3 regions of the Paraburkholderia sp. D15 genome follow, and region 2 is predicted to be linked to each of the others. Evidence: riboswitches for the same ligand, from Rfam matches in the RefSeq annotation. Region 2 holds a riboswitch; each other region holds the start of a gene.
What was found. Region 2 has a riboswitch for cobalamin ahead of LFL96_RS20270 (cobalamin biosynthesis protein). Riboswitches for the same ligand answer to the same signal wherever they lie in the genome.
Positions count from the first base shown of each region.

Region 1: it holds a riboswitch for cobalamin, as region 2 does, so the genes downstream of both, LFL96_RS22340 (TonB-dependent receptor) here and LFL96_RS20270 (cobalamin biosynthesis protein) in region 2, are expected to answer to the same signal.
Region 3: it holds a riboswitch for cobalamin, as region 2 does, so the genes downstream of both, LFL96_RS33680 (oxidoreductase) here and LFL96_RS20270 (cobalamin biosynthesis protein) in region 2, are expected to answer to the same signal.

Region 1 is NZ_CP110396.1:575,849-585,899, forward strand. Features, by position in the region: gene LFL96_RS22325 (putative quinol monooxygenase) at 1-328, opposite strand, end outside; gene LFL96_RS22330 (hypothetical protein) at 445-630, shown strand; gene LFL96_RS22335 (phospholipase C, phosphocholine-specific) at 681-2,795, shown strand; gene LFL96_RS22340 (TonB-dependent receptor) at 2,874-4,826, opposite strand; cobalamin riboswitch at 5,012-5,210, opposite strand; gene cobF (precorrin-6A synthase (deacetylating)) at 5,520-6,284, shown strand; gene LFL96_RS22350 (hypothetical protein) at 6,549-6,815, shown strand; gene LFL96_RS22355 (hypothetical protein) at 6,996-7,412, shown strand; gene LFL96_RS22360 (hypothetical protein) at 7,471-7,683, shown strand; gene LFL96_RS22365 (ATP-binding protein) at 7,680-9,089, opposite strand; gene LFL96_RS22370 (response regulator) at 9,086-9,799, opposite strand; gene LFL96_RS22375 (efflux RND transporter permease subunit) at 9,816-10,051, opposite strand, start outside.
Region 2 is NZ_CP110396.1:154,909-164,959, forward strand. Features, by position in the region: gene cobN (cobaltochelatase subunit CobN) at 1-1,448, opposite strand, end outside; gene cobW (cobalamin biosynthesis protein CobW) at 1,455-2,630, opposite strand; cobalamin riboswitch at 2,826-3,104, opposite strand; cobalamin riboswitch at 3,172-3,467, shown strand; gene LFL96_RS20270 (cobalamin biosynthesis protein) at 3,683-4,141, shown strand; gene cobO (cob(I)yrinic acid a,c-diamide adenosyltransferase) at 4,138-4,740, shown strand; gene LFL96_RS20280 (cobyrinate a,c-diamide synthase) at 4,861-6,168, shown strand; gene bluB (5,6-dimethylbenzimidazole synthase) at 6,152-6,814, shown strand; gene LFL96_RS20290 (DUF4136 domain-containing protein) at 6,837-7,454, opposite strand; gene LFL96_RS20295 (CHASE2 and HATPase_c domain-containing protein) at 7,528-10,029, opposite strand.
Region 3 is NZ_CP110396.1:3,123,362-3,133,412, reverse strand. Features, by position in the region: gene LFL96_RS33710 (LysR substrate-binding domain-containing protein) at 1-816, opposite strand, end outside; gene speB (agmatinase) at 996-1,964, shown strand; gene LFL96_RS33700 (polyamine ABC transporter substrate-binding protein) at 2,041-3,126, shown strand; gene cobM (precorrin-4 C(11)-methyltransferase) at 3,182-3,907, opposite strand; gene LFL96_RS33690 (cobalt-precorrin-6A reductase) at 3,949-4,731, opposite strand; gene cbiE (precorrin-6y C5,15-methyltransferase (decarboxylating) subunit CbiE) at 4,728-5,996, opposite strand; cobalamin riboswitch at 6,064-6,243, shown strand; gene LFL96_RS33680 (oxidoreductase) at 6,448-8,055, shown strand; gene LFL96_RS33675 (precorrin-8X methylmutase) at 8,048-8,674, shown strand; gene LFL96_RS33670 (precorrin-2 C(20)-methyltransferase) at 8,671-9,405, shown strand; gene cobJ (precorrin-3B C(17)-methyltransferase) at 9,393-10,051, shown strand, end outside.

The DNA.
Region 1 (10,051 bases), 420 kb from region 2:
GCGCTTCCTGCGAAGCCCATCGTTCGAGCAGAACAAAGCGGTCCTTGTCGCCGGCCACGGGATGCAGGTCGTATTGCAGACACCCTGTCTCCGCCCGCACGACCGGCGCCAGCTGGCGAAACGCCGCCACCTGCTCCTCCCCGCGCCCCGGTTTCGTTTGAATCGAAATCATCAGCATCACTTCATTGGCCATCTGGTTTTTTTTCCCGTATTCGATTGATTGATTCAATACATCGACATCGATTGACGCGGCGGTCAAGGCGACGCCCCGCTTCCCTGCCTTCCGCGAACGGATCATCTTAATGGATGGCCATTCGAGTAAAGACACTCACGCGTAATAAATTGAAATTATCTTCTCGGCACCGCGGACAGTTCAGTGTCATTCGAATACCGCGTTAGCCGACGCCCGCTCGCGTCCCCCCGATCACTTTCACGGAGACCTTCATGCCGCGTCCGGCATTACGTCACCTCGCATCTGTTGGTCTGATCGCCATCGCCGCCCTGCTCGGCGCATGCGGCGACAGCGTGTCGAGCTCGCCGTCCCCCGTGGCGAAATCCGCGTGCGGCAACGCCGCCATCGCCACCACGCACATGAGCTGCCCGCCGGGCGTCACCTCGCCCGCTTCCTGATCCGTCCGCTCCTCCCGATACCGGCATTAGATTAGAACAAGGTCCTCCGCATGGCTGCCAAAACCCGTCGCGATTTTCTGAAACTGTCCGCCGGCCTCGCCGGCGCGACCGCCGCCACCACGATGTTCCCCGAGTCGATCCGCAAGGCGCTCGCCATCGAGCCGAGCTCGGTCACCGGCACGATTCAGGATGTCCAGCACATCGTCGTGTTCATGCAGGAGAACCGCTCGTTCGACCACTACCTCGGTCACCTGAGCGGCGTGCGCGGCTATAACGACCGCTTCCCCGTCACGTTGCCGAACGGGCAGCCGGTGTGGTTCCAGCCGCGCCAGGAAGATCAGACCAAGGTGATCGCGCCGTTCCGCTACGACACCACGAACCCCGGCGTCAACGCGCAATGTATCGGCGGATTGCCGCATACGTGGGCGACCACGCACGGCGCGATCGACGGCGGCCGCGCCGACAAGTGGGCGGTGCAGAAGACCAACATGACGATGGGCTATCACGTGCGCGCGGACATTCCGTTCCACTACGCGCTGGCCGATGCCTTCACCGTGTGCGACAACTATTTCTGCTCGATTCCGGGCAACACGCACCCGAACCGCATGTACCTGATGACGGGCATGGTCGATCCGCTCGCCACCGGCGGCGGTCCGCTGCTCGACAACACCGATTACATCGACAATCAGTTCGACGCGATCCAGCTGCAGCCCTTCAACTGGACCACCTACCCCGAGCGGCTCGAAAAGGCCGGCATCTCGTGGCAGGTCTATCAGCAGGGCACGGGCTTCGACAATTTCACCGGCAACTACGGCACCAACATGCTGGCCGCGTTCCAGAACTTCGTGAATGCGCCGGCCGGTTCGTCGTTGCAGACGCGCGGCATGAGCACGCGCACGCTGACGCAACTGAAGGCCGACGTGCAGGCCGGCGCGCTGCCGCAGGTGTCGTGGCTGCTGCCGCCCGCCGCCTATTCGGAGCACCCGAAGTTCACGCCGCTCTACGGCGCGAACTACATCTCGACGATTCTCGACGCGTTGACGTCGAACCCGGACGTGTGGAGCAAGACCGTTCTCTTCATCATGTACGACGAGAACGACGGCCTGTTCGATCACGTGGTGCCGCCGCAGGCGCCGACCGTGGCGGGCACCGGCATGAGCACCGTCGACATCACGCTGGAACGCCATAACGTCGTCACCGCGACCCAGGCCGGCACCTATACCGCCGACAACCTGCCGTACGGTCTCGGCCCGCGCGTGCCGATGACGGTGGTCTCGCCGTGGTCGAAGGGCGGCTTCGTGTGCTCGCAGGTGTTCGATCACACGTCGGTGCTGCAATTCATCGAGAAGCGTTTCGGCGTGATGGAAACCAACATCTCGCCGTGGCGTCGCGCGGTTTGCGGCGACCTGACGACGGCGCTCGATTTTTCGAAATCGGATGCGACGCTGCCGTCGCTGCCGAGCACCACGACCTACGTCGCCCAGGCCGACCTGCAATGCGCACGGCCGACCGCGCAAGCCGCACCCGCCAGCACCGCACAGCAACTGGTGGCCGCGCAGGAACCCGGCACGCGTCCGGCGCGGGCGCTGCCGTACGAGCTGCACGTGAACGGCCAGTTGCAGGCGCAAGGCTATGCGGTGACGTTCGCCAACACCGGCACGCAGGGCGCGCACTTCTGGGTCTACACCGGCGACCCGACCGCGACGCCGCGCCACTACACGGTGGAAGCCGGCAAGCAGTTGACCGACACCTGGGCCCTCGATGCGAACGGCCACTACATGGTGAACGTGTACGGACCGAACGGCTATTTCCGCCGCTTCGGCGGCGTCGCGAGCGCGGACGCGGCCGCGAAGCCGGATCTGGTGACCTGCTACGACGTGGCGAACGGCAACGTGTACGTGACGCTGTCCAACGCGGGCACCACGGCGTTGACCGTCACCGCGACCGATGTCGCGTACGGCACGCCGCCGGTGACCTTGAGCGTGCCCGCGGGGAAAAGCGCGGAAGCGCACTGGGATCTGTCGTGCAACAGCCAGTGGTACGACTTTCAGTTCAGCGTCGCGGGGAACGCGGGCTGGGTGCGGCGCATTGCCGGTCACGTGGAGACCGGCAAGCCGAGCATCACCGACCCCGCCGCGACGGCGCCGGTGACGACCGCGATCTAAGCTTTCGGTCGCCTGACCCCGTCGGCTGCGACGGGGTCAGGCCTGCAAAGCGCAAAGCACGCGCCGGTCTGTTACAACCTAGAACGTATAAGCCAGCTTGCCGAACGCCGTGCGGCCCAACGTGGCGTAACCGTACGCGGTCGAGTACTGCCGGTTGAACAGATTCGTCACCGACGCCGACAGCGTCAGATGCGAATTGACCTGATACGCGGCACGCAGCGCCACGGTCGTGTACGACGGCAGGAAGGTCGTGTTGGCCGGGTCGTCGTAAGTCGAGCCGCCATACTGCAGCGTGGCGCCGGTGCTCAGCGCGTGCAGATGAAACTCGTCCCACGTGTGGTCCACGCTCAGACTCACGGTCTGACGCGGACGGCGGTTCAGCCACGTTTGATCGGTCACGTCCTGCGGATTCAGAATGCCGACCGCGAGGCTGACCGGCGTCGACTTGCCGAGCGTGCCCTTGTACGACAGATCGATGCCCTGAATATGCGCGCGGCCCACGTTGACCGGCGCGAAGGTCACCGGGTCGTACGTGATCAGATCGTGAACGCGCGTGTCGTACAGCGCGGCCGTGAAGGTACCGATCGAGGTATTCGCGTCGAACGCCGCCTCGACCGTATCGCTGCGTTCGGGCGACAGGTTCGGATTCGAGAACCCCGGGTAATACAGATCGTTGAACGTCGGCAGACGGAACGCATTGCCGTACGACACGCGCGCGGTATAAACCGGCGTGATCGCGTAAGCCAGCGCGACGTTGCCCGTGTTGACCGACACGCCCTGCACGACCTCGTGCCGGCCCGCGAGGAACAGCGTGAGCGGCCCCAGCACCGCCGACTGATGCAGCGACACCGCCGAGTCGTTACGCGCCGGCACGCCCGACGGAATGTCGATCGGCAGAAACGCCTGCTCGCGCGAGAAGTCGTAGGCGATCTTCGATTCGCCGGACAGCGGCAGGCCGAACAACGTGTGCCCATGTTCCTGATGCGTCAGCGAAGTCGAGGTGCTGAAGCGCGTCGAATCGATTTCGTCGGTGCCGAGCGTGGGATCGTTCGCGTAGAGGAACTGGCGGTCGTACGCGTAGCCGATCGACTGGTCGAACTGCGTATACGGCGTGATGTCCACATGGAACGACACGCCCGTGGTCAGTTGATGATCGAGCTGCTGGTCGTCGCCGCCGGCGTTGTCGTAGGAGAACGTCGACTTGTGATACAGCGCGAAGGTCGATATCGACCAGTTGTCGCGCGCGTAACCGAGCCGCGCGTCCACGTCCTGCGCATGGTACGGATTGCGGCCGGCTTCGTGGCCGTAAGCGAACGGCAAGGTGGCGTCGATGCCGGCCGTGTTGTAGTCGTGCAGACCCAGCGAATACGTCAGCCCCGACAGCGCCGAAAGCGGACCGCTGGACGGAATGCTGCCCGACGTGCGGAATTGCGTATCGAAGGTTTTGTTCGAACCGCCGCCGAACGACACCGTCGTGCGGTTGGGTTGATTCGCCGCGTGGTTCGTGAACAGCTGCACCACGCCGCCCACCGCATCCGCGCCGAACGAGGCCGCCGCCGGACCGGAGATCACTTCCACGCGATCGAACGCCGAGGTCGGCAGATCCGCCCACTCGGCCTGCCCCGTGGTCGAGGAGCCGACGCGAATCCCGTCGATGAACACCGCCACCTGATTGCCGCTCGACCCGCGAATGCTGACCGATGCCGTGGCGCCCGGACCGCCGTTCTGGACCACGGTCACGCCCGGCAAGGTGGCCAGCGCCTGGGTGATGCTGGGGTCGGCCGGCGACAGCCGGTCGAGATCCGCCCGGGTCAATACCTGGGTCGACGCATAACGCTGATCGAACGATTGCGGCAGATGCTGCGTGTCGCCGGTCACCACGATATTCGGCAAGGTGGTTTGCGCGGACGGCTGGCCCGGCGGCAAGCTCGCGTCGTCCGCGGCGTAGGCGGACGAAACGGCTGCGGGAAAAACGATCGGCAATGCGCAGGCGGTCAGCGCGGACGTCATGAGAACATGATGGATTTTCATGGCGTGGCGATACCTGTTACGGAAATGCCGAGGCAAAGACGAATGCAAAGGTGTTGCGCCTCCGACGATGGAGCGCATGGATCAAAACAGAGGGACATGACTGGTCCTGAGGTTGGGCCGTCCTTGCAACGAGCGACCGCATGGGAGCGGTGCCGGCGCATCGGGACACCCCGCCCGATGCGTTTGCGCAGACCTCGGTCGATGGCAGGTCTCCTGGCTCGCGAGTCGTCGTTGCGCGCCGACCTTCCCGGTCACCCAGTGGTCACGTTGGGCGCGAACTCGTCGCTGACAGTTGCGGGGGCAGCCGCAGACTCGGGGCGCGTACGCCCCTCACTGCATTCCCTTTTGATCCCCGTCAGGGGAACCATCAGGGCGCAAGCGTAACGACTCGACGGGCCGCGCGTCAATGATTCGCGGTACCGGTCGGACGTTCGCGCAACACTTTCGCGGCCGGCACCCTGCTGGCGAGCGCGGCCTGCGTCCGCGGCCACCCAATCGATCGAATACCGCACCGTGCGGGAGTCACGCTATGATTCATCAAGCAATATGTTTTGATCATCGTATGAGCCGCCTTCCTATCCGCCTTCCTATCCGTTTTTCCGCCGTTTTCTCTCCCTCATTTGTTCCCCCCTGCATCGAGTCGATCGCCACGCATCCCATGCCGCTGATTCACGCCAACCGGAAATCCGTTTGATGAAAAAAATCCTGATCATAGGAATCGGTGCCGGCGATCCGGACTACCTGACCGTCCAGGCGATCAAAGCGCTCAACCAGGCCGACGTGTTCTTCGTAATGGACAAAGGCGCCGCCAAAGACAAACTGATCGCGCTGCGCAGGCAGATCATCGAACGTTTCGTCGAGGGCGGGCGCTATCGCATCGTCGAAGCGAGCAGCCCCGAACGGCGCCCCGATCACGGCGACTATCGCGGCGCGGTCGACGACCTGAACCGCGACAAGCAGCGCATTTTCGAGCAGCTGATCGCGGGCGAACTGAAAGACGGCGACGTCGGCGCGTTCCTGGTGTGGGGCGACCCGTCGCTGTACGACAGCACGATCCGCATCGTCGAGGCAATCGCGCGGCAAGGCCGTGAGGCGCTCGACTACGAAGTGATTCCCGGCATCAGCAGCGTGCAGGCGCTGGCCGCGCGCCATCGTATTCCGCTGAACCAGATCGGCCGTTCGATCGCGATCACCAACGGCCGCACCATCGCCGACGGCTTTCCGGCGAACGTCGACAGCGTGGTCGTGATGCTCGACGCGCAGAACGCATACCGGCAACTCGCGCACGAGGATCTCGACATCTACTGGGGGGCGTATGTGGGTACGCCGGACGAAATCCTGATCGCCGGCCGGCTGCGCGACGTGATGGATGAGATCGAACGCGTGCGGGCCGACGCGCGGCATCGGCACGGCTGGATCATGGATACCTATCTGCTGCGCCGGCGCGGCGAGGTTTGATCGCCGTAGTCGCCGTCATTGCCGTGATCGACACGATCGCCGCGCGCCGGTGACTGGCCGTAACGAACGGTATTGCGCTTTTTATCCCGCTAGCGCGAATGCGGCTTATATTGGAGTGAGACGTGTCGCCGCGAGCCGTTTCGCGACACGCGCACGCGGCCGGGTATGATGCCGGTCGCACGCCGGGCGAAAACCCTGCCGCTGCTTCATGCCGTCGCTTAATGCCGTCGCTTCATGCCGCTCCCTTTAGCCACGAGAACCACCATGCCTGCCCAACACGACGAAGCCTCGACCGCCGGCGCCACAGCGGGCAAGGCGAAACGCAAGACGCTGCCGGTGCCGGCGCGCAATCTCCTGATGATCGCCGTCGGCGTCGTGGTGTTCGCGATCGTCGCCGGGGTCATACTTTACGGTCCCATTACATATGGCGACGAGATTCCGAACTTCGGCATCATCCTCATGCTTACCGTGCCGGTGATCGCGGGCGTGGCGTTCCGCGTCGGACTGGATGCGTGGCTGGACCGGAACTGAGCGATATCCCGGCGAGATCGATGCCGCGGCGCGCGCGATTGCGCCACGCCGCCTAAAGAAATGCCGACCGCTGCCGATATAAAAAAAAGAAAGGGGCAATCCGATCAGATCACGCCAACGCGCGGATCGAACGGCAACTCGCCCACTCGATAACCAGAAAAACAATCGGCTAGCGTCTCCATGCATCACAAATCATGGGGCATCACTGCTCTCGTCGGGGCCGGCGGGGCGGCGTTGTCCGCATACGTCAATCTGTTCGCTTCCAGCGCCGCAACCGCGGGGCCGGCGCTGTTGATGGCGAAAATCCACATCGGCGCGGCACTGATCGGCTCGCTCCTGTTCGCGCGTTTCATCCAGGGCTCTCCCGACGCCTTGAAGGGTCCCACTCACCCTTCCACGGTCGGCACCAGCATCGTGACCTACCGGGGCGCGGTCCGCGTCCTCGTGCCGGGCAAGAGCGCGTTCTTCTCCGCCATCCGCTGCCTGCTGCTGCTCGGGTTCATGCTGTGCCTGATGATCCAGTTCGTGCAAATCGCACCACCGGACACCGTGCAGCCCTTCGCGCCATCGGCGCCGGTCCGTTCACTGGCAACCTGAATGGCGAGCGTCGATTCCACTGCCGGCGGCCGGCCGGCCTTCCTGTGCACGTTCAAAAATGGCTGACATATCAAGCAAAAAAGGCGTCTTCGGCGCCGTCATCATTCTCGGTATCGCCTCGATCGGTCTGGGCTGCTATTGCCTTATTCAGGCCTTCAATACCTTCGACATCTCGCCGGATTTCCAGGTCTGGTTCGCCCGCGCGGCCACCGCGATCGGCCTGGGCCTGGTGGGGTTGAACATCGGCGGCAACCGGATCGGACTCGACTAGCGCGCCGTGCCGGTCGCTGCCGATGTGCCGGTTGGCGTCGCCGATACCACCGATACCACCGATACCGCCGGTACCGGCAACACCACCCACACCTCCAGCCCGCCTCCCTCGCGCGCGTGAAACTGCAGGCTGCCGTGATGCAGCCGCGCGATCCGCTCGACGATCGCCAGACCGAGCCCGGTGCCGCCGCTGTGCGCGCGTGCATTGGCGCCGCGCTGAAACGGCGCCTTCAGTTGCTCCAGTTCGTGCGCCGACAAGCCCTTGCCGCGATCGCCGACTGCCACGTACACCGCCTCCAGCGTCGCCCAGGTCCGCACCGCGAGTCCGCTGCCGCCATACACGATCGCGTTCTGCATCAGGTTCATCAACAGCCGCATCATGCTGATCGGCCGGAACGCGACAGGCGGCAACGCCGCCAGCGACAACGCGAACTCATGCCCAAGCCCCGCGAAATCGCCGGCCAGCCGTTCGATCAACGCGTTCAGATCGCCGGGCTCGGCGGCCTCGCGCTCGCCGCTGCCCGCGTAATCCATGAATTGCTGAAGGATCGTCTCGATCTGGTCGAGATACGATTCGGCGGCGATCACGAAGCTGCTGTCGCTGCCGTGCGGCATCGCCATCGCCATCGACAGGCGCAGCTTGGTCAACGGCGTGCGGATGTCGTGCGAGATGCCGGCCAGCATCAGCGCGCGGGTCGCCTCGGCCTGTTGCAGCGTCTGCGTCATCTGGTTGAAGGCGTGACTCACGGCGGCGATTTCGGTGGGACCGTCGGTGGGCAGCGGCGCGGGCATCTCGCCGGCGCTCACGCGGCGCGCCGCCCGCGTCAGTTGCTGAAGCGGCTGGTTCAGGTGGCGCTGGATCGCGTAGCCCGTCAGCGCCGCCAGCGCGGCCAGCGCGAGCGACAGCAGGATGGCCGCGTCGAGCCCCTTGCCCTGTGCATCTTCCGGAATCGGCAGCGCGATCCACGACGGCGTGTCCGACGCCTGCGCCGACACGTGCAGACGAATCCACAAGCGCTCACCGCCGACCGCCTGCCAATGCACCGGCATATCGGCGGGAAGATGCGCACGCAGGCTGTCGAGAAACACACCGAGCTGATAGGTGCGGTAGGCGCGCAGCAGATTCGGCGGCGGCCTGATGCCGGCCTCGGCGGGCAGTTGCGCATGCCCGTGGAGGCGCGCCAGCAAAGTCGCGCGCGCGTCGGGCTGGGTGACCGCAAGCAGGTCGTCGAGCGTCATCACGTAGTTGGCGAAGACGGCGGCCGCGCGCTCGACACGCGGCCGCTGCACGTAATGCAGCAGCACGACGATCGCGCAGATCTGGCTCAGCATCACGAGCGCGATCAGCAACGCGATGTTGCGGGCGAGCAGCGTGTGCGGGAACCAGCGCAGCGGCGGGCGCGTCATGATTCGACGTCCGCTGCCAGCATGTAGCCGACACCCCACACCGTCTTGATGAAGCGCGGCTTGGACGGATCGTCCTCGACGATCTGCCGTAGCCGCAGCACCTGCACGTCGATGCTGCGGTCGAGCGCGTCGTGCTCGCGCCCGCGAGCGCGCGCGAGCAGATTGTCGCGGCTCACCGGCCGGTTCGGCGACGAGGCCAGCGCGACCAGCAGCAGCATCTGCGCCGAATGGATCTCCAGCAATTCGTCCCCGCGCGAGAGTTGCTGCTTGCCGACATCGAGCGCGAATGCGCCGAAGCGCACCCGCTGGGAGGTCACCGTGACGTCGCCGGAGGCCATCTTCTGACGGCGCAGCAGCGCATTGATGCGCGCCACCAGTTCGCGCGGCAGAAACGGTTTGGCGAGGTAATCGTCGGCGCCGGTTTCGAGACCCACCACCCGGTCGAGCGGATCGCCCTTCGCGGTCAGCATCAGGATCGGCAAGGTCTGGCCCTGCTCGCGCAAACGCGCGCAGATCTGCAGGCCGTCCTCTTCGCCGATCATCAGATCGAGCACCAGCAGGTCGAAGGGTTCGCGCTCCAGATAGCGGTCGAGCCGTTTGCTGTCTTCCGCGACGCGCACGTCGAAACCGTTGCCGCGCAGAAACCGTTGCAGCATGTTGCGCAGTTCGGCTTCGTCGTCGAGCACGATAATTTTGGCGGGGCGGTCCATGCGAAGGCTCCTCGGTTTACGCGTCGGGCGGCGTGCGGCGCGCCGCATGCCGTTCGGCCACGCGTTGCAGCAGCACGTAGAACGACGGAATGAACAGCACGGCGATGCAGGTCGAGGCGAGCATCCCCGAGAACACCGCGATGCCGAGCGAGCGTCGCGCGCTCGCGCTCGCGCCGGTGGCGATCACCAGCGGCACCACGCCCAGAATAAACGCGAACGACGTCATCATGATCGGCCGGAAGCGCAGCCGCG
Region 2 (10,051 bases):
TCAGGCCGCCCCCAACGCGCGTTGAGCGCCTCTTTCACCTCGCCGGGCAACGCGTCGAAATAGCGCAGATAGTCGTCGAGCGCCAGGCTTTGCAGCGCGGGCCGCAGATCGCGCACCACCGGGTCGTTGGTCACGCCTTCGGTGAGCTTTTCCAGGAGCGCATCGCCGTTCGCGGGCAACGCGCCGACGCGATAGCCCTCGTCGCGCAACATCGCCAGAATGCCGGTCACCGAGGCCGGCGTGTCGAGGCCCACGCCGTTGCCGATGCGCCCTTCGCTCATCGGATAGTTGGCGAGAATCAGCGCCAGCTTCTTGTCCGCGTTATCGAGCGCGCGCAGACGGCACCAGCGCCGGCTCAGCTCGGCGAGAAAGCTCACGCGCTCCAGATCCGGCTGATACCGGACCACGTCGACCTGGGTGTGCGGACAGCGATACGCGAGGCCCTTGAAGCTGATCGCCCGCGTGATGATCCGGCCGTCCACTTCGGGCAGCGCGATATGCATCGCGATATCGCGCGAATTGAGGCCCTGGTTGTCCTTCAGCCAGTCCTCGCGGTTGCCGCCGCTCAGAATCACCTGCAACACCGGCGCATCGCCGGCGAGCGCGAGCGGCTCGGGGTCGTCGATCGCGGACGCGGCGAACGCCGTCGTGTTCAACACCAATGCAGCCTGATGTTGCGCGCACAACGACTGCACGACATCACGGCTCAGCGCATCTTTCAGCGACGTGATCGCGATCGGCAACGGGTTGACGCCGCGCGCTTCGAGCGCGTCGATCAGCGCGTCGAACACTGCCGTATTGGCCGCCTGCAGATGCGCCTTGTAGAACAGGATCGCGGCGACCGGCGCGTCCTGCCGCCAGCGCGCCTGCCAGTCGGCGACGCTCGGTGTGTCGCGCTCGGGGTGATACAACGTCGCGGCGGGCAACGCGCGCGGCGGCGCCGGTTCGCTGCCCCAGCCCAACGCGCGATGCGCGATGCAACGCAGAAACGCCTCGGCATTCTGCGCGCCGCCCTCGCGCAGATAGCGCCACAATTGATGACACAGGTCGGCATCCGCGGTGCTGCGCGCGAGCAGATTCGGGTCTTCCTGCAGGTCGCCGGAAAACATCGCGAGCGTCTGCCGCTTGCGTTCGGCCAGCGTGACCACCTGTTCGATCCCGTACGGCCAGTACGCCTCGCCGCCAAGGTGATCGACCACCACCACGCGCGCATGTTGCAGCACGTCTTCCAGATAGAAGTCGACCGATGCCGGCTGACGCAGATAGGTGACGTTCGCCAGACGCACGCTCGGAAAACCGTCGCCGAGGCGCGGCACCACGCTGGCCAGCAGCGACAGGGTGGTGTCGGCCGAACTGAGCACGACGATCTCCGCGGGCTGCTGATCGATACGGATCACGCCCTGGGTATCGTCGACAAACCCGCCCGGCGTCGTGCGCAGCAGATGCATGAGCGCTTATGCTCCGTTCGCGGCGAGCGTGCCGGACGCAGCGGACGCAGCGGACGCAGCGGACGCAGCGGACGCAACGGATGCATCGGCCGAAGCGAGCGCCGCGTCGAACGCACGTTGCAACGCAGGCTGATCGAGGTCTTCGCCGATCAGCACGAAACGGCTCGGGCCGCTTTCGCCGGCCTGCCAGCGTCGATCGAAATAGCTGTCGAAACGGCGGCCCACGCCCTGAATCACCAGACGCATCGGCGCGCCCGGCAATGCCGCGAAACCTTTCACGCGATAGATCGTGCTGGTTTCGACCAGCGTCTGCAACGCCGCGATCGCCGCTTCGCGCGAATGCACGTCCGCCTGCACGACCACCGAATCGAATTCGTCGTGATGGTGATCGGCGTCGTCGACGGAACCGTGATGGTCGTGGCGCAAATGAATCGTGTCTTCCGATGCCGCTTCGAGACCGAACAGCGTATGCAGATCGAGCTGCCCCATCTGCGCGCGCACGATTTTGACCTGCGGCGGAATCTCGTCGCGGATCAATGCCTCGACCGCGCTCTGCCCCGCGGCGTCGAGCAGATCGGTCTTGTTCAGAATCACCAGATCGGCCGCCGACAACTGGTCTTCGAACAATTCGTGCAGCGGCGACTCGTGGTCGAGATTCGGATCGGCCTGGCGCTGCGCATCGACGGCGACGGGGTTGTCGGCGAACTGGCCGCTCGCCGCGGCCGGGCCGTCCACCACGGTGATCACCGCGTCGACGGTAAAGCTGCTCTTGATCTGCGGCCAGTTGAACGCCTGCACGAGCGGCTTGGGCAGCGCGAGACCGGACGTTTCGATCAGCACGTGATCGATCTCGTCGCGGCGCTCGACGAGCTTTTCCATCACCGGAAAGAACTCTTCCTGCACGGTGCAGCACAGGCAGCCGTTCGCCAGTTCATACAGTTGGCCTTCGGTTTCCACGCCGTTTTCGTCGCAGCCGATCCCGCAACCCTTGAGGATCTCGCCATCGATCCCGAGTTCGCCGAACTCGTTGACGATCACCGCGATGCGTTTGCCGTCCGCATGCTGAAGAATGTGCCGCAGCAACGTGGTCTTGCCGCTGCCGAGAAAGCCCGTGACGATGGTGACGGGGATCTTGCGCATTGAATGCGCCTGGCGGGTTTGCTTGTCCATCGTGAGGTCCATCCGTGGGAGTTGCACGGGCACGCCGGCGCGCCTGATCGCGATCTGAACGGAAGCGTGGCAGGCGCGAACAACACGCGCTGCGTCCCACGACGACAAACCGGATAGATCACGAAGCACGGGGACGAACGGCGGCGTTGCCGCGACAACGGGAAACAGAAAGCGGGAGATCATGGACGCGCGCCGCATCCCCGCGGCGTTGGTCCTGCGTGTTCTGGCCGGTATCCGGGCTGGCGAAAGCGCCGCTTCCCCTTCCCGGGCGAGGAATTTCTCGCCCAGTGGTGATATGCCGACGCGGCCTTGCGCGTGGACATCGAAGCCGGCTCCGCGGCGCCGGTGATGAACCGACGCCACATTTCGCTTACCGTTGCGGGGGCAGCACAGGTTGACCGGTCCAATGCGGACAGGCGCCCTGTTTCCCGTTTAACTGCGTGCGCGGGAGGCGCGCACGCGAGCACCAAAGTGCGTGCGAGTGTAGGCGCGCGGGCCCTCGGCGTCAAGGCGGCATCGGCCGGGAAGGCTTATCGGGCGGGGCGCCGTGTGCTATCGTATGCGCGCGTTTGGTGCCCGCACATGCGTTCGCGTGTGCAGTTAAACGGGAAACAGGCCGCGCCCTCGTGCGCTTAACCTGTGCTGTCCCCGCAACGGTAAGCGACCAGCGGCGTTTCATTCGGCGGCACCTCGACAGTTTTTTCGCGAGGGCCGCGAACCCGCGCCGCGCATGCGTTTTTCGACGCCACTGTCCGATGAAAACCTCGATGAAAATCGACGCGTCCGGACGGGAAGGCAAAGCGCGTGAGGTCGTCAGCCCGGATACCGGCCAGACGCGGAGGCGGCGGCCATCACGCCGCCGGCCGCCGGAATCCGCGAGGGACGGATGTGATGGCGTTGTAGCACGACATGACAGATTCACGCGCGCGTTTGCGTCTTCGCGTTTGCGTATTCGCGTTTCCGTCTTCGTTCGTCGCTTTCGTTGGGTCGACACCGGTCGATCGACGCAGGCGTACAGCGTGGCGAACCACCTCTGTCGTTTGTGCCGGAATTCGTCGTATCGCATGACATCCTTATCGACCGCCGGGCGCTCGCTGAACGCCGGCATTGGCTGCCGCTCGCGCAGCAGCGCCGATCAGATCGAGGCGGCGGTGCGCGCCGCGCTCGGCGCATCGCTTCGCATCGAACAGATTGCAAGCGTGGCCTCGATCGACAGCAAAGCGCACGAAGCGGGACTGCTTGAATTCTGCGCGCGTCATGCGCTGCCCCTCGTCTTTTTCAGTCGCGAGCAGATCGCCGCACTGCCGGTCTCCACCGCTTCGGCGGCGGCGCAAGCTCATCTCGGTGTCGACGGCGTATGCGAGCCGTGCGCGCTGCTGGCCGCCGGCGACGGCGCGCGCCTCGTCGCCGGCAAAACCATTCACGAAGGCGTCACCGTGGCGATCGCCACCCGCACCCGCAGCACCCGCAGCGCGATTAGCGCCACGAACGCCGCCGCCCTCCACCCACAGGACCCGTCATGAAAACCGATCCCGAATCCCATCAACGGATGACCGAGCGCCGGCGCGAAGGCCACGAAAAGAAACAGGCCAGCGCGACCGTCGAGAAAGGTCTGCTGATCGTCAACACCGGCACCGGCAAGGGCAAGACCACGGCCGCGTTCGGCATGGCCGTGCGCGTGCTCGGGCACGGCATGCGGCTCGGCGTGGTGCAGTTCATCAAGGGCGCCCTGCATACGTCGGAGCGCGATTTTCTCGGCGCGATCGCGCAGTGCGATTTCGTCACGATGGGCGACGGCTACACGTGGAACACGCAGAATCGCGACGCCGACATCGCGACCGCGCGCAAGGGCTGGGACGAAGCGCGGCGGATGATCGAAAGCGGCGACTACCAGATGGTGATCCTCGATGAGCTGAACACCGTCCTCAAATACGAGTATCTGCCGCTCGACGAAGTGCTCGGCGTGCTGAACGGGCGTGCCGACATGCTGCACGTGGTGGTGACCGGCCGCCACGCGCCGGATGCGCTGATCGAAGCCGCCGACCTCGTCACCGAAATGCGCATCGTCAAGCATCCGTATCGCGAGCAAGGCGTGAAGGCGCAACGCGGCGTGGAGTTTTAACGGATGTGCGCAAGCGGCGACAACACGGGGTCGGCGGCTTCGGCGACCTCTGCAGCGGCCCCGGCAGCTTCAGCAAGCACGCGACCGGCAGGCACCAACACGCTTGCCGCCGGCAGTTCCGTGCACGCGTGCCCCGCGCTGTTCATCAGCGCGCCCGCGTCGGGTCAGGGCAAGACCACGATCACCGCGGGCCTCGCGCGCTATCACCGTCGTCTGGGCCGGCGCGTGCGCGTGTTCAAGACCGGCCCGGACTTTCTCGACCCGATGATCCTCGCACGCGCAAGCGGCGCGCCGGTACTGTCGCTCGATCTATGGATGGTCGGCGAGGACGCGTGCCGCGCGTTGCTCGCGCAGGCGGCGGCCGAAGCGGACCTGATCCTGATCGAAGGCGTGATGGGTCTGTTCGACGGCACGCCGAGCAGCGCCGATCTCGCCGCCGCGTTCGGCGTGCCGGTGCTCGCGGTGATTTCGGCGAAGGCCATGGCGCAGACCTTCGGCGCGATCGCGTTCGGCCTCGCGCATTTCAGGCCCGAGGTACCGTTTCACGGCGTGCTCGCGAATCGGGTCGGCTCCGCGCGGCACGCGCAGATGCTTCAAGAAGCGCTGCCGGCGGATCTACGCTGGTGCGGCCACATTGCCGCGAGCGATGAAATCCAGTTGCCGGATCGCCATCTCGGCCTGCATCAGGCCGCCGAGATCGCCGATCTCGACGCACGGCTCGACCTCGCCGCCGATGCGCTCGCCCAGACCGCACTCACCGCCCTAACCGAACTGCCGCCGCCGGTCGCTTTCGCCGCGCCGGCAAGCGCGCCATTGCCCCGTCTTCTGGCCGGCAAAACCATCGCGATCGCCCGCGATGCCGCGTTCTCGTTCGTCTACCCGGCCAATCTGACGCTGCTGGCATCGCTCGGCGCGCGACTCGCGTATTTTTCGCCGCTCGCCGACGAAGCCGTGCCGCCCGCCGCCGACGCCGTCTATCTGCCCGGCGGCTACCCCGAGCTGCATGCGGCCACGCTCGCCGGCAATGCACGCAGCGCGGCCGCGTTGCGCGCGCACGTGGCGGCCGGCAAAGCGCTCGTCGCCGAATGCGGCGGCATGCTGTATCTGCTCGACAGCCTCACGGACACGCACGGCACGCGCACGCCGATGCTCGGCCTGCTCCCCGGCGATGCCACCATGCAGCCGCGCTTCACCGCGCTCGGCATGCAGCAGCTCGACGGCCCGCACGGCACGCTGACCGGCCACACGTTTCACTACTCCAGGCTCAGCACGCCGCTCGCGCCGCTTCGCCACGCCACGCGGCCAAACGCCGCGACACAGGGCGAAGCCCTATATCGCCACGGCGCCATCGTGGCAACCTACATGCATGCTTACTGGCCCTCCAACCCGGCCTTCACGGCCGCCCTGTTCCATGGCGAAGCCTTTTAACGATCCCGACCGCGACGCCGTCTACCGGGCGATTTACGAACGGCGCGACATGCGCCATTTCGTGCGCGATCCGGTCGACCCGGCCGTGCTGCAACGCCTGCTCGACGCCGCGCATCACGCGCCGAGCGTCGGCTTCATGCAGCCGTGGCGGATCGCGCGTGTCACCGATCCGGCGCTGCGCGCCGCGCTGCACGCGTGCGTGGACAACGAGCGGCTCGCCACCGCCGACGCCCTCGGCAAGCGCCGCGACGAGTTCATGAAGCTCAAGGTGGAAGGCATGCTGGACTGCGCGGAACTGCTGGTGATCGCGCTGATGGATGGACGCGAACGGCATGTATTCGGACGCCGCACGTTGCCGGAGATGGATCTCGCGTCGGTCGCGTGCGCGATCCAGAACATGTGGCTCGCCGCGCGCGCGGAAGGTCTCGGCATGGGCTGGGTGTCGCTGTTCGACGTCGACGAAGTGCGTGCGCTGCTGCATATGCCGGCCGGCGCGCGGCCGGTGGCGATTCTGTGCCTCGGCCATGTCGATCAGTTCTACAGCGAACCGATGCTCGAAACCGAACGCTGGGCGAGCCGTGTGCCGCTCGCCGAGTGCGTGTATGAAAACCGCTGGCCCGAGGCGGACCCGGGCGCTTCGTCCTGAACGCTAGCGCGAACGCGCTTCGTCAAGGTTGCAGCGGCTTCACCGAGATCACGTCCGTCGCGCCGCTGCTTGCGTCGGTGCGCAGTTTCACGCGCCAGTCGGCCGGCATCGCGAACGGCAGCTTCGCCAGCGCGCTTTTGACCAGCGCGGGCATCGCGTGCAGCGGATCGGCGTCGCGATCCGCGCTGACCGCGCTGACTTTATAGACTTCCTGGCCACTCGCACGAGCGAAGAAACGCAGCGTCAGTTCGTGCCGGTACGCGGGTCCGCCGAACAGCGAGAACGGCGCGTGGGGTGGCGACGCGCAACGGCCTGCCCCGCAATTTTTCGTGTCGACGCCGACCGCGGCCAGTCGCGTGTCGTACGCGATCGACAACAGATAGCGCGCGGATGTCGCCGAGTTACCGCCGGCGTCGGTAAAGCCCTGCTTCGCCAGTTCGTCGCGCAACAACTGCTCGAAACGCGGATGATCCGCGCTGGCATCCTGCGACGGCATGCGCGCGAGCGTGTAAGTGCGCTCGCCTTGCAGCGCCGCCGCCGCGTCCTCGGCGTGGGACGTGTGCACGTCGGCGCTCGGGCCCGCGCAACCAGTGAGGCTCAGCGCGGCCAGCGCGGTACAGATCAGGATCGCTTTCACCATCGTCTCGCTTCGATAAAGGGCATGCTCGTCGTCGTTTTCGTGTTCGGGCTCATGTTCGTTTTCATGTTCGGGCTCACGCGCGCGGCGCGGTCGGCACTTCGGATTGCGTGTCCTCCAGCGCGGGCAGATCGATCGTGAAGGCCGTGCCCTTGCCCGGCGCGCTGACCACGCCGACCTCGCCGCCGTGACGCGTGACCACCGTCTTCACGAAGGCCATCCCGAGCCCCGCGCCGCCCACTTCCGGCCGCTCGGCTTCGTGAAAGCGCCGGAACCGTTCGAAGAGTCCCGCCTGCTGTTCCATCGGAATCCCGTAGCCTTCGTCGCGGATCGTGCAGGACACGCGTCTCGCGGCACCGGATACGCCAGGCGCCGCGACGACGCTCGCCAGGCTGCACGTGATCCGCGTGTCGGGCGGGCTGTACTTCACTGCGTTGTTCAGAATATTGACGAGAGCGCGCGTCATCAACGACCGGTCGACGCAGATCCAGTGGCCGTCGTCGTCGCCTTGCTCACCCTGCTCCGCGCCCGCCTCCATCTGCAATGCGATGCGCTTGGCGTGCGCCTGCGGCCAGACTTCGTCGCTCGCATCGATCAGCAGCTCGGCCAGGTTCACCGGTTCGAGCACGTAGGCCTGCGACTCGGCACGCGCCAGTTGCACGAAGTCGTCGGCGAGCGTCAGCGCGCGTTGCGCGTAGCGTTCGATGCGCTCCAGCAAGCCGCGCGCGAGCACCGGTTCGGCGCGGGCCCGTTCGATTTCCACCAGCGCCAGGATCGACGCCTGCGGCGAACGCATGTCGTGCGACAGCAGCCGCAGCGCGTCTTCCCGCTGACGCTCGGCCGCATGCAGCGCCGACACGTCGACGAGACCCGCGATCCAGCCGGTCGTCTCGCCCTGCGCGTTGGTGCAGTTCGCGTAGCGCAGCAGGTGATCGCGTCCGCTCGCGTCGCGTACTTCGACGCCCTGCGCCATCAGCGCGGCGAACTCGCCGCGCGTCGGGTCGAGCAGCGCGGGCCATTGCGCGTGCGCGAGCAGATTGTTGTCCGCGTCGGTGGCGGCGTTGCGGTCGATCGTCTTCACCAGCGCGAGGCCGCCGAGCACCGCGTGCATCGGCTGTCCTTCCGGCGCCGGCGCGTTCAGGCGCGCGAAATGGGCCTTGGCCGCGTGGTTCGCGATCAGCACCACGCCGCGCACATCGCTCACGAGAATCGGCTCGGGCACGCTGTCGAGACTGTCCCACACGAAGCGCTTCATGTCCTGCACGCGCTGCGCGGCTTGCGCCATCAGCGCCATGTGCTGCTCCAGCACGTCGCCGCCGAACTCGCGGCCGCGCGGCGGTGTCAGCGGCGTTTGCGGCAGCAGATGCGGTTCGTCCGCGAGACGCTGCAACTCCTTGCGCAGATAGGCCATCGTCATTTCGAGGCGGCGCCAGTTCCAGATCGGATACACCACGACCATGCCGGCGATGGCGGGCACCGGCGACATCCATAGCCGCGCGCCGTACAGCAACGCGGCGCTGCCGGCCGCCGCGAGCGCGCACAGCGCGCCGGTCAGCAACAGCGAACGGCGCGGCGACAGCACGAGGAAACCGGCCAGCAACACGACGAGCGGCACGAACGACACCGCGCACAGCACCCACGGCTCGGCCGGTTCGATTGCCCGGCCGGTGAGCAGCGTGTCGAGTACGTTCGCGTGGATGTACACGCCCGGCAGCGGACCCAGTTCGCCGGAGACCGGCGTCGCGAAACGGTCGTACAGACCGGAGGCGGTCACGCCGATCAGCACGATGCGGCCACGGAGCCGATCGGCGGACACGGCGCCGTCGAGTACGTCGGCGAAACTCAGCTTGCTGTAGTTCTCCGCGTTCGGCCCGAACGGAATCAGGAAGCGCCCCTCGCCATCGACGGGTTGCGCAGCGGGCTGGGCCGCGCCGGCCGTGACGTCGCTCAATCGCAGCGAACCATTCGCCACCGCCTGCGCGGCGGGCACCATCAACTGCGGCCAGCGCGACGGCGCGTCGCCCTCGAAGCGCGCGACGCTGCGCACGATCCCGTCGCTGTCCACTTCGAGATTGATATGGCCGAGTCCGGCCGCCGCGCGCGCGAGCGGCGCGACCGGTTCGACCACGCTACGCTGCCCCGCGCCGTCCGGCGCGCTCAGCAGCACCGGCAGATAGGTGGGACTCAGCGCGATCGCGCGGGCCAGTCCGGCGTCTTCCGGATTGGCCTCGGTGAACAGCACGTCGAAGATCACCGCGGCGGGCTTCGCCTCCGCGAGCCGTTCGAGCAGCCGCGCATGGACGCTGCGCGGCCACGGCCAGCGGCCGAGCCGCGCGATGCTCGCGTTGTCGATTTCGACCACCACGATGTCGCGCAGCAAGGGCTGCGCATGCACGCTCAGAAAGCGGTCATAGACCAGTTGATCGACGCTCGCGGAAAAACGTCCGAGCGAGCTGAGCAGAATCACGACGACACCCAGACAGCCGAGCGCCATCCATTCGATCAGGAAGCGGCGCCCGGCGCGCCGTCCGAGACGGGCGCGGGGATCGAGGCTCAGGCGCGGGGTTGGGTTCGGCAAGGCGTTGCGTGCTCGGGAGCGA
Region 3 (10,051 bases), 370 kb from region 2:
CGTCGAACGCATCAGCCACAGCGGTTCGAGCGCGAAACCGGGGATCTGCGGCAGTTGCACGACACGTCCACTCGCCAGCGCATCGCCCGCGGTGAGACGCGACACCATCGCGATGCCGGCCTCCTGCTCCGCCGCCGCCACGACGAAACGCGGATCGCTGACCGTCAACACCCGGCGCGTGCGCAGGCCGCCGCGCTTCAGATCCGGTAGCCACGGCGCCCATTCCGGATTGCCCTCATGGACCAGAAGCGGCGCGTGGGTCAGCACCTCGGGAACCGGCGTATCGCGCAGACGGCGCGCGGTTTCCGGCCCGCAGACGGCGATCGCCTCTTCTTCGAGCAACAGCTCGCAGATCACGTCCGGCGTGCGGATCGGTTTCGACGACACCACCAGATCGACATCGACGCGATCGATCTCATTGACCTCCTCGCCGGTCACGAGCCAGAGCTCGGTGGTCGGCAAAGCCTGCGAAAACGCGCGCATGCGCGGCATCAGCCAGCCGGACGCGAACTGCGGCGCGCAGACGAGGATCACCGAATCCGGATTGCCGTACGGCTCGATACGGTCGCGCCCATCCGCGAGCGTGGCCAGCGCCGTGCTCACCGTTTGCGCGTACAGCACGCCGGCCGCCGTCAGCGCCACGCCGCGGCCGATCCGGCGAAACAGCGGTTGCCCGGTCCATGCTTCGATCTGCTGGATCTGATGACTGATCGCCGACTGCGTCAGCGAGAGCTCCTGCGCCGCGCGCGTGAAGCTGCCAAGCCGCGCGGCGGCGTCGAAGGCGAGCAAAGCTTGCAGGGGCGGTAATCTGCGCATCACGCTGCCTCCAGACAGATATTAAAAATATCGATACTACCAGCAAGATTCTTCGCTATTCACCTGAATTTTTCCCGGCAATCATGGCTCCAGTTGCCCAGCTCGCATACTTGACGCTCTGAAGACATGAGTGATTTTTATGCGATGGGCGTTTCCACAATACGACGGGACCGCCACGCATGATCGACGAGAACCCTCTGCTCCATCCGCCCGCCCACGCTGCCGGCGCACCGCCGCCGGACCCGACCTACGCCGGCATGCTGTCCTTCATGCGGCGTCCGTACACGCGCAACCTCGCCGGTGTCGACGTCGCCGTGTCCGGCGTGCCGCTCGATCTCGCGACCACCTTCCGGCCCGGCACCCGCTTCGGCCCGGCGGCGATCCGCGCGGCGACGGTGCTGCTCTCCGAACTCGGCGCGTACCCGTGGGGCATCGATCCGTTCGATCGCCTGAACGTGGTCGACTACGGCGACTGCTGGTTCGATGCGCACAATCCCGCCGGCATCCACGACGCGATCGTCGCGCACGCCCGCGGCATCCTCGCGGCCGGCACGCGCATGCTGACGCTCGGCGGCGACCACTACATCACCTATCCGCTGCTGATCGCGCACGCCGAGAAATTCGGCAAACCGTTGAGCCTGATCCATTTCGACGCGCACTGCGATACGTGGCCCGACGACAACCCCACCTCGCTCAACCACGGCACGATGTTCTACAAAGCCATCCGCGAGGGATTGATCGATCCCGCGCGCTCGGTGCAGATCGGCATTCGCACCTGGAACGCGGACTTCATGGGCATGCACGTGCTCGACGCGCCCTGGGTGCATCGCCATGGCACGCAGGCCGTCATCGACAGGGTGCTGGATATCGTCGGAGCCGCGCCGGCTTACCTCACGTTCGACATCGACTGTCTCGATCCCGCGTTCGCGCCCGGCACCGGCACGCCGGTCGCGGGCGGCCTGAGTTCGGCTCAGGCGCTGGAGATCGTGCGCGCGCTCGGCGCGGCAAATCTGATCGGCGCGGACGTGGTGGAAGTGTCGCCGCCCTATGACCAGAGCGACGTGACCGCATTGGCCGCCGCCCATCTCGCCACCGACATCCTGTGTCTGATGCGTAACCGGAAACTGCTGCGCGAGGAGCGGCTTTAAACGCATCCCGATGCATCGACCCGCGCACGCCCCTGAACCTCTTGCCGACGACTCGACCACCATGCCCCACACCGCCATGAAACCGTTACTGACCGCCCTGCTCCTGTGCGCATTCGGCCCCACCGCGCACGCCGAGGACAAGCAACTGAATCTGTACAACTGGGCCGACTACATCGCGAAAGACACCGTGCCCAACTTCGAGGCGCAGTCGGGCATTCACGTGCGCTACGACGTCTACGACGGCGACGAAACCTTGCAGGCGAAACTGCTGACCGGCTCGACCGGCTACGACGTCGTGGTCCCGACCTCGAACTTTCTTGCGAAGCAGATCGAGGCCGGCATTTACCAGAAGCTCGACAAATCGAAACTGCCGAATCTGGCGAATCTCGATCCCGCGTTGATGAAGCTCGTCGCGAACGCGGACCCCGGCAATCAATACGCGGTGCCGTGGGCATGGGGTACGACGGGACTCGGCTACAACGTCACGCGTGTCAGGAAAATACTCGGCGAGAACCTGCCGCTCGACAACTGGGACGTGCTATTCAAGCCGGAGTACCTGAGCAAGCTGAAGAGCTGCGGCGTGTCCGTGCTCGACGCGCCGACGGACGTGTTCGCCGTCACCTTGCACTATCTCGGCCGCGACCCGAACAGCGAGAATCCCGCCGACTATCAGGCCGCGTACGACGCATTGAAGAAGATCCGCCCGTACATCACCCAGTTCAATGCGACGAGCTATATCAACGATCTCGCGGGCGACGACATCTGCTTCGCGCTCAGTTGGTCGGGCGATGTATCGATGGCCAGCCATCGCGCGCGCGAAGCGAACAAGCACTACGAGATCAAGTACCTGATTCCGCAAGGCGGCGCGCCGGTCTGGTTCGACATGATGGCGATTCCGAAAGACGCGCCGCATCCTCAGGCCGCGCTCGACTGGATCAACTACATCGAGCGGCCGGAGGTGCATGCCGGCATCACGAACGCGGTGTTCTATCCGAATGCGGATGCGGCCGCGCGCAAGTTCGTGAGCCCCGAGATTCTCAACGATCCCACCGTGTATCCGCCGGAGCCGGTATTGAAAACGCTGTTTCTGCTCAAGCCTTTGCCTGCGCAGATCAAGCGGCTGGAGGGCCGGCTCTGGGCGCAGTTGAAGTCGGGGTCGTAGCGATCGACGGCCAAGACTTCGACGACGAACCAGGTCTTTGCTCTGGCTACAACAGCTAGGGCTTCGCGTACAACGTCGAGTCCGCGAAACCCTCGGCGGCCAGCACGTCGCCGACCAGGATCAACGCCGTGCGCTCGATCGACGTGCCCTGCACCTTGCCGGCGATGTCATCGAGCGTGCCCGTGATCTTCTCTTCGTCCGGCCAGCTCGCGCGATAGATCACCGCGACCGGACACGCGCCGCCGTAATGCGGCCGCAATTCTTCGACGATGCGCGCAAGATGCCGTACGCCGAGATGGATCGCCATCGTCGCGCGATGCCGGGCGAGGTCGGCGAGCTGTTCGCCTTCGGGCATGCGGGTCTTGCTTGCGTAGCGCGTGAGGATCAAGGTTTGCGACACGTCCGGCAGCGTGAGTTCGCAACCGAGCGTGGCCGCGCACGCGGCCGTGGCGGTCACGCCCGGCACGATTTCGTACGGAATGCCCAGCTCGCGCAGGCGCCGGATCTGTTCGCCGATCGCGCCGTATAGCGACGGGTCGCCGGAATGCACGCGCGCGACATCGTGGCCCTGATCGTGCGCGTGCTTGAGCAACGCGACGATCTGGTCGAGATCGAGGTCGGCGGTATTGACGACCTGAGCGGCCGTGTGACCGTCGAGCACCGCGGACGGCACGAGCGAGCCTGCATACAGGATCACCGGACAGCTACGCACCAGACGCTGGCCTTTCACCGTGATCAGTTCAGGGTCGCCTGGGCCGGCGCCGATAAAAAACACCGTCATTCGATACTCCAATGATTCATTGAGGCCGAACGTCGCGACGTTCAGGCGAATGCCTGCAAGGCGTCGAGCAACGCGTCGATGTGCTCGAATTCCCGATCGACCGGCGGCAAGCCGGGGCGCCGCAGCATCACCACCGGCAGATGCCGTTCGCGCGCCACCGCGAGTTTTGCCTCGGTCGCGCTGCCGCCGCTGTTCTTGCTCACCACAACATCGAATGCCAGCAACGCGAACAGCGCGCGTTCGTTTTCGAGCGAAAACGGCCCACGCGTCGCGATGATGCGAGCGCGTGCGGTGTCCGCATGCGGATCGAGACAACGCACGGTCCAGAACTGATGCGCGGGAATCTCGTCGAGATGCGCGAGCGGTTCACGGCCGAGCGTGAAGAACGGCTTGCGGAACGGCGCGAGCGCGTCCGTCAGTTCATCCCAGTCGCCGGCCATGCGCCAATCGTCGCCGGCTTGCGGTTGCCAGCCGGGGCGGCGCAGCGCCCAGCACGGCACGCGTGTTCCGGCGCAGGCCTCGGCCGCGTTCGCGCTGATGCGCGCGGCGTACGGATGCGTCGCGTCGATCACGAGGTCGATGCGTTCGTCGGCGAGATACCGCGCGAGACCGTCGCTGCCGCCGAAACCGCCGACGCGTATTTCACACGCGAGATCGTCCGGCGTCTTGCCGAGACCCGCGAGGCTGTAGACGAGCGATGAGCCCGGTTTAAGCGTGACGTCGGCTGCCGGGTCCGTCGGTCGATGGGCCGAAGGTTTAGACGCAAGTTGCCGCGCAATCCGCAGCGCGTCGCCGGTGCCGCCGAGCAACAGGATGCGCGTCATCGTGCGTTCCCATCGCCGGCCGGTTCTGGCGAACCCGATGCGCCAGCCCGCTTCGTCACGTCCAGCAACGTGATCGGCAACGCCTGCCGCCACGTGTCGAAACCGCCGAGCGGTTGCGCGTCGGCGAGCGCGATCCGCGTCAGTGTGCCGCCGTGCCGCTCGCGCCATGCGACCAGCGCGGCCTCGCCCTGCAACGTCACCGCATTGGCGACAAGCCGGCCGCCGTCGCGCAACGCATCCCAGCACGCATCCAGCACGCCCGCCACCGTCACGCCGCCGCCGATGAAAACCGCATCCGGCCTCGCCAGACCCTGCAACGCATCCGGCGCGCGACCGGCCACCAGTTGCAGCCCCGGCACGCCCAGCGCATCGCGATTGTGTTCGATGAAGCGTTGCCGCTCCGCATGTCCCTCGATCGCAATCGCCCGGCAGGACGGATGCGCGCGCATCCATTCGATGCCGATCGACCCGCTGCCCGCGCCTACGTCCCACAGCAGTTCGCCCGGCGTCGGCGCGAGGCGCGCCAGCGTGATCGCCCGCACGTCGCGCTTGGTGAGTTGCCCGTCGTGACGGAAGGCGTCGTCGGGCAGGCCGCAGGTCAGCGGCAGACGCGGCGCGCCTTCGGTCGCGCGGCAATCGAGCGCGACGAGGTTCAGCGCGGCGGTCTCGCCGGCAGGCCACGCATCCGCGCGGCCGTCGATACGTCGCTCCCGTTCGCTACCCAGATGCTCCAGCACGATCATGCGGCTCGCGCCGAAACCGCGTGCGTTCAGCAGCGCGGCGAGCGCCGCGGGCGTGCGGCCGTCCGCGCTCAGCACGAACACGCGCGCGCCATGATGCAGATGCGCGTTGAGCGCCGCCGGCGGACGCCCCACCAGCGATACCGTCGCGACCTCCTGCAACGGCCAGCCGAGACGCGCGGCCGCGAGCGACAGCGACGACGGCGCGGGCAACACCCGCATCTCGCCGTCGGGCAATTGCCGCGCGAGCGTGGCGCCGACGCCGAACAACATCGGATCGCCGCTCGCGAGCACGCACACCGCGCCGCCACGCTCGGCCAGCAAGGGCGCGAGATCGAACGGACGCGGCCACGCGACGCGCCGCGCGCCGAGCCGCGCGGGCAGCATCGACAGATGGCGTTCGCCGCCGTACACCACCGACGCGTCGAGCAGCGCACGCCGCGCGGGCCGTCCCAAACCGGCGAAACCGTCGTCGCCGATGCCCACCACGGTCAGCCACGCGGACGGGCGACCTTCGTTGTCCATTATCTTCAAATAATCCGCTGAGCCACGCCGATCAAGGCGTCCAGCCTCGTTGTGCTGTTCGAAAAAAGGCATAATACAGGCCGCCGGTGCCCTTCGGGGCCGAAGAGGGAACACAGTGACGCTGTGGCTGCCCCCGCAACTGTATGCAGCGAGTCCGCCCGCGCTGCGCGCCACTGGTTCGACCGGGAAGGCCGCGACGGATGATGACCTGCCAGCCAGGAGACCTGCCGGCGAGACTGTTCGTGCCAGCCAACATCGGGCGGGGTGTACCGATGCCGCAGCAATGCCTCGTCACATCGGGCTTGCTCGGGCCGCCGCGCGACGCTCAACCGGTGTCCGTCCCTTGAAGCAAGCTTCGCCCCTTTCCACAACCGTCCACGCTGGTGCTGGCCGTGATGTCGCCGTTGGCAGTCCGGTGCCGGCCGCCGCGCACCCGGCCGTCGGCGACCCGATGCCGGCCGGCGCGCACGCTGCCGGCGGCGCGCGGGCTTCGGCCTGCCCGGGGCTGCTGCGCATCGTTGCCGCGAAAGACGGCGGGCTGTGCCGGATCAAACTGCCTGGCGGCGCATTGAGCGCCGCGCAAGCCCACGCCATTGCCGATGCCTGCACGCGTTACGCCGCCGGTGCGATCGAGGTGACCAATCGCGCGAATCTGCAGGTGCGGGGCGTGCGCGCGGGTCAGGAACAAGCGTTGATCGATGCGTTGGTGAAGGCGGGATTGGGGCCCATGCGGCCGCTGCGGGACGCGACGGATTCGTGCGATGCGGGCACGGCAGCGGCCAGCGTCGACGCGGCCAGCGCCATCGCTGCCGACGACATTCGTAACGTGATGATCAGCCCCGTCGCCGGACGCGATCCCTCGGCGTTGTTCGATACGACGCCGCTGTGCGCCGACCTGCTGACCTTGCTGCAGAACGAACCGCGCTTCGCCGCGCTGTCGCCGAAATTCGCGCTGCTGCTGGATGGCGGCGAACGCCTGGCGCGAATCGATCATCCGCATGATGTGTGGCTCGCGGCGATACCGGCAGACGATGGCGTGCGGTTCGTGTTCGGGCTGGCCGGTTGTCCGCCGGAGGCGGTGGGTTCGGACGCACAGGACCCGACAGTGCAAAGCGCAGTTTCAGCGTTGGCGACAGCATCGCCCTCGGCGCTGCCCACCACGCCCACCGCCTCACACATCCCGCACATCCCACACATCCCACACATCCCGCGTCACACGAACCGAAACGAGCGCAGCATCGCCCTGGCCGCCGTCTCCCCCGGCCAGGTCCCCACGTTGATTCGCGCGTTGCTGCACACGTTCCTCGACCTCGCCGCAAGCGACGCCACCCGCATGCGCGACCTGCTCGCCACGCACTCCGTCGACGCGATCCTGCATCACGCGCAACGCCACGCCGATTTCCCGCTCACGCGCGACATCGCCTTGACCCACTGGCGACGCAGCGTCCCCGCCGACGCCATGCTCCGGCTCGGCGCCCACCCGCAACGCCCGCCCGGCATCTGGCACGCAGGGGGCCAGCCGCCGCTCGGCCGCCTGAGCGCCGACGCGCTGCGCGGCCTCGCCGAACTCGCGCAACGTCACAACCACGGCACCTTACGCATGACGCCATGGCAAAGCGTGTTGCTGCCCGACATCTCGACCGATGCCGTGCCCGCGGTGCTCGACGGTCTGAACGCGCTCGGCCTTGCAACCCGCATCGCGGACCCGATCGCGCGCCTGATCGCCTGCGCGGGTTCGAGCGGCTGCGCGAAAAGCCTCGCCGACACCAAGGCGGACGCACTGCAACTCGCGTCGCATGTGCCCGCGCACGTCGAATTGCATCTCAGCGGCTGCCCGCGTTCCTGCGCGGCCGCGCATTGCGCGCCCTACACGCTGCTGGCCAGCGCACCCAGTGTCTACGACCTGTACCGGCGCGATGGCCAACAAGGCTTCGGCCAATGCATCGCCCAACGGCTGACGCCAGCCGAAGCCGCCGGCGCGCTGGCCAGCATCGACCATGACCGCCCTCACCCCACACCGCCCCGCGCGCCTCAACCGACCGACACCACACATGCTTGACTACATTCGCGACGGCCAGGAAATCTATCGCCAATCCTTCGCGACGATCCGCGCGGAGGCCGACCTCTCGCGCATCCCCGCCGATCTCGACAAACTCGCGGTGCGCGTGATCCACGCGTGCGGCATGGTCGATATCGTCGACGCGCTGCGCTTCTCGCCGGGCGCGGGCGCGGCGGGCCGCCATGCGCTCGCGCACGGCGCGCCGATCCTGTGCGACGCCGGCATGGTCGCGCAAGGCATCACGCGCGCGCGGCTGCCCGCGAACAACGAGGTGATCTGCACGCTTACGCATCCGGACGTGCCGTCGCTCGCGCGCGAACTCGGCAATACGCGCTCGGCCACCGCGCTCGAATTGTGGCGTCCGCATCTGGAAGGCAGCGTCGTCGTGATCGGCAATGCGCCGACCGCGCTGTTCCATCTGCTCGACATGCTCGATGACGGCGCACCCAAACCGGCGCTGATTCTCGGCTTCCCGGTCGGCTTCGTCGGCGCGGCGGAGTCGAAAGCCATGCTCGCCGACGATAGCCGCGGCGTGCCCTACGTGATCGTCGAAGGCCGGCGCGGCGGCAGCGCGATGGCGGCCGCCGCGGTCAACGCACTCGCCACGGAGGTCGAATGACGACGCCGCGAGGACGTCTGTTCGGCCTCGGCGTCGGCCCCGGCGACCCCGAACTCATCACGCTCAAGGCGCTGCGTCTGCTGAAGGCCGCGCCGGTGGTCGCGTATTTCGTCGCCAAGGGCAAGAAAGGCAACGCCTTCAGCATCATCGAAGGGCATCTGCACGACACGCAGCAGCATCTGCCGCTCGTCTATCCGGTCACGACCGAGGCGCTCGAACCGCCGCTCTCGTATGAGGCGATCATCGCCGACTTCTACGACGGCGCGGCGCAGGTGGTGGCGGGGCATCTCGACGCGGGCCGCGACGTCGCGGTGATCTGCGAGGGCGATCCGTTCTTCTACGGCTCGTACATGTATCTGCACGACCGTCTCGCGCCGCTTTACGAGAGCGATGTGGTGCCCGGCGTGTGCTCGATGCTCGGCGGCGCGGCCGTGCTCGGCGCGCCGCTGGTGTATCGCAATCAAAGTCTTTCGGTGCTGTCCGGCGTGTTGCCCGAAGCCGATTTGCGCCGCCGTCTCGCGGATGCCGACGCCGCCGTCGTGATGAAGCTCGGCCGCAATTTCGACAAGGTGCGGCGCGTGCTCGTCGAGCTTGGTCTGGCGGATCGCGCGCTGTATGTCGAACGCGCGACGATGGGCAATCAGCGCATCGTCCCGCTCGCCGACGTCGATCCGATGGCGTCGCCGTATTTTTCGTTGCTGGTCGTGCCGGGGGAAAAATGGCACGGATGAACACGCCGCCCGCCATCGTGATTCTCGGCGCGGGCGCGCTGGACAGCGCGCGGCGCATTCAGGCGCGGTATCCCGGCAGCCTCGTGCATGCGCTGCAAGGGCGTGTGCAAGCCGATGTCGCCTACGCCGAACTCGGCGCGCAATTGCGCGATCTGTACGCGAGCGGCACGCCGATCGTCGCGCTGTGCGCGGCGGGCATCGTGATCCGCTGCGTCGCGCCGCTGCTGACGAACAAGGGCGTCGAACCGCCGGTGCTGGCCGTCGCCGAGGACGGCAGCGCGGTCGTACCGCTGCTCGGCGGACTCGCCGGCGTCAACGTGATGGCGCGCGAGATCGCCGCCGCGTTCGACGTGCCGCCCGCGATCACCACGAGCGGCGAATTGCGCTTCGGCACCTGCGTGCTGAATCCGCCGGACGGCTACGTACTCGCGGATCTCGGCCAGGGCAAGCGCTTCGTGTCGGATCTGCTGGCGGGTGAGCGCACGCGTATCGAAGGCGAAGCGCCGTGGCTCGACGACGCGCAGTTGCCGCGCTCGGATTCGGCACGGCTCGCGATTCGTGTGACGCCCCGCGCGTGGGATGGACGTGCCGACGAGCTGGTGATTCATCCGCGTAGTGTGGTGGCGGCGGTGGTGGGTGTGGGTGC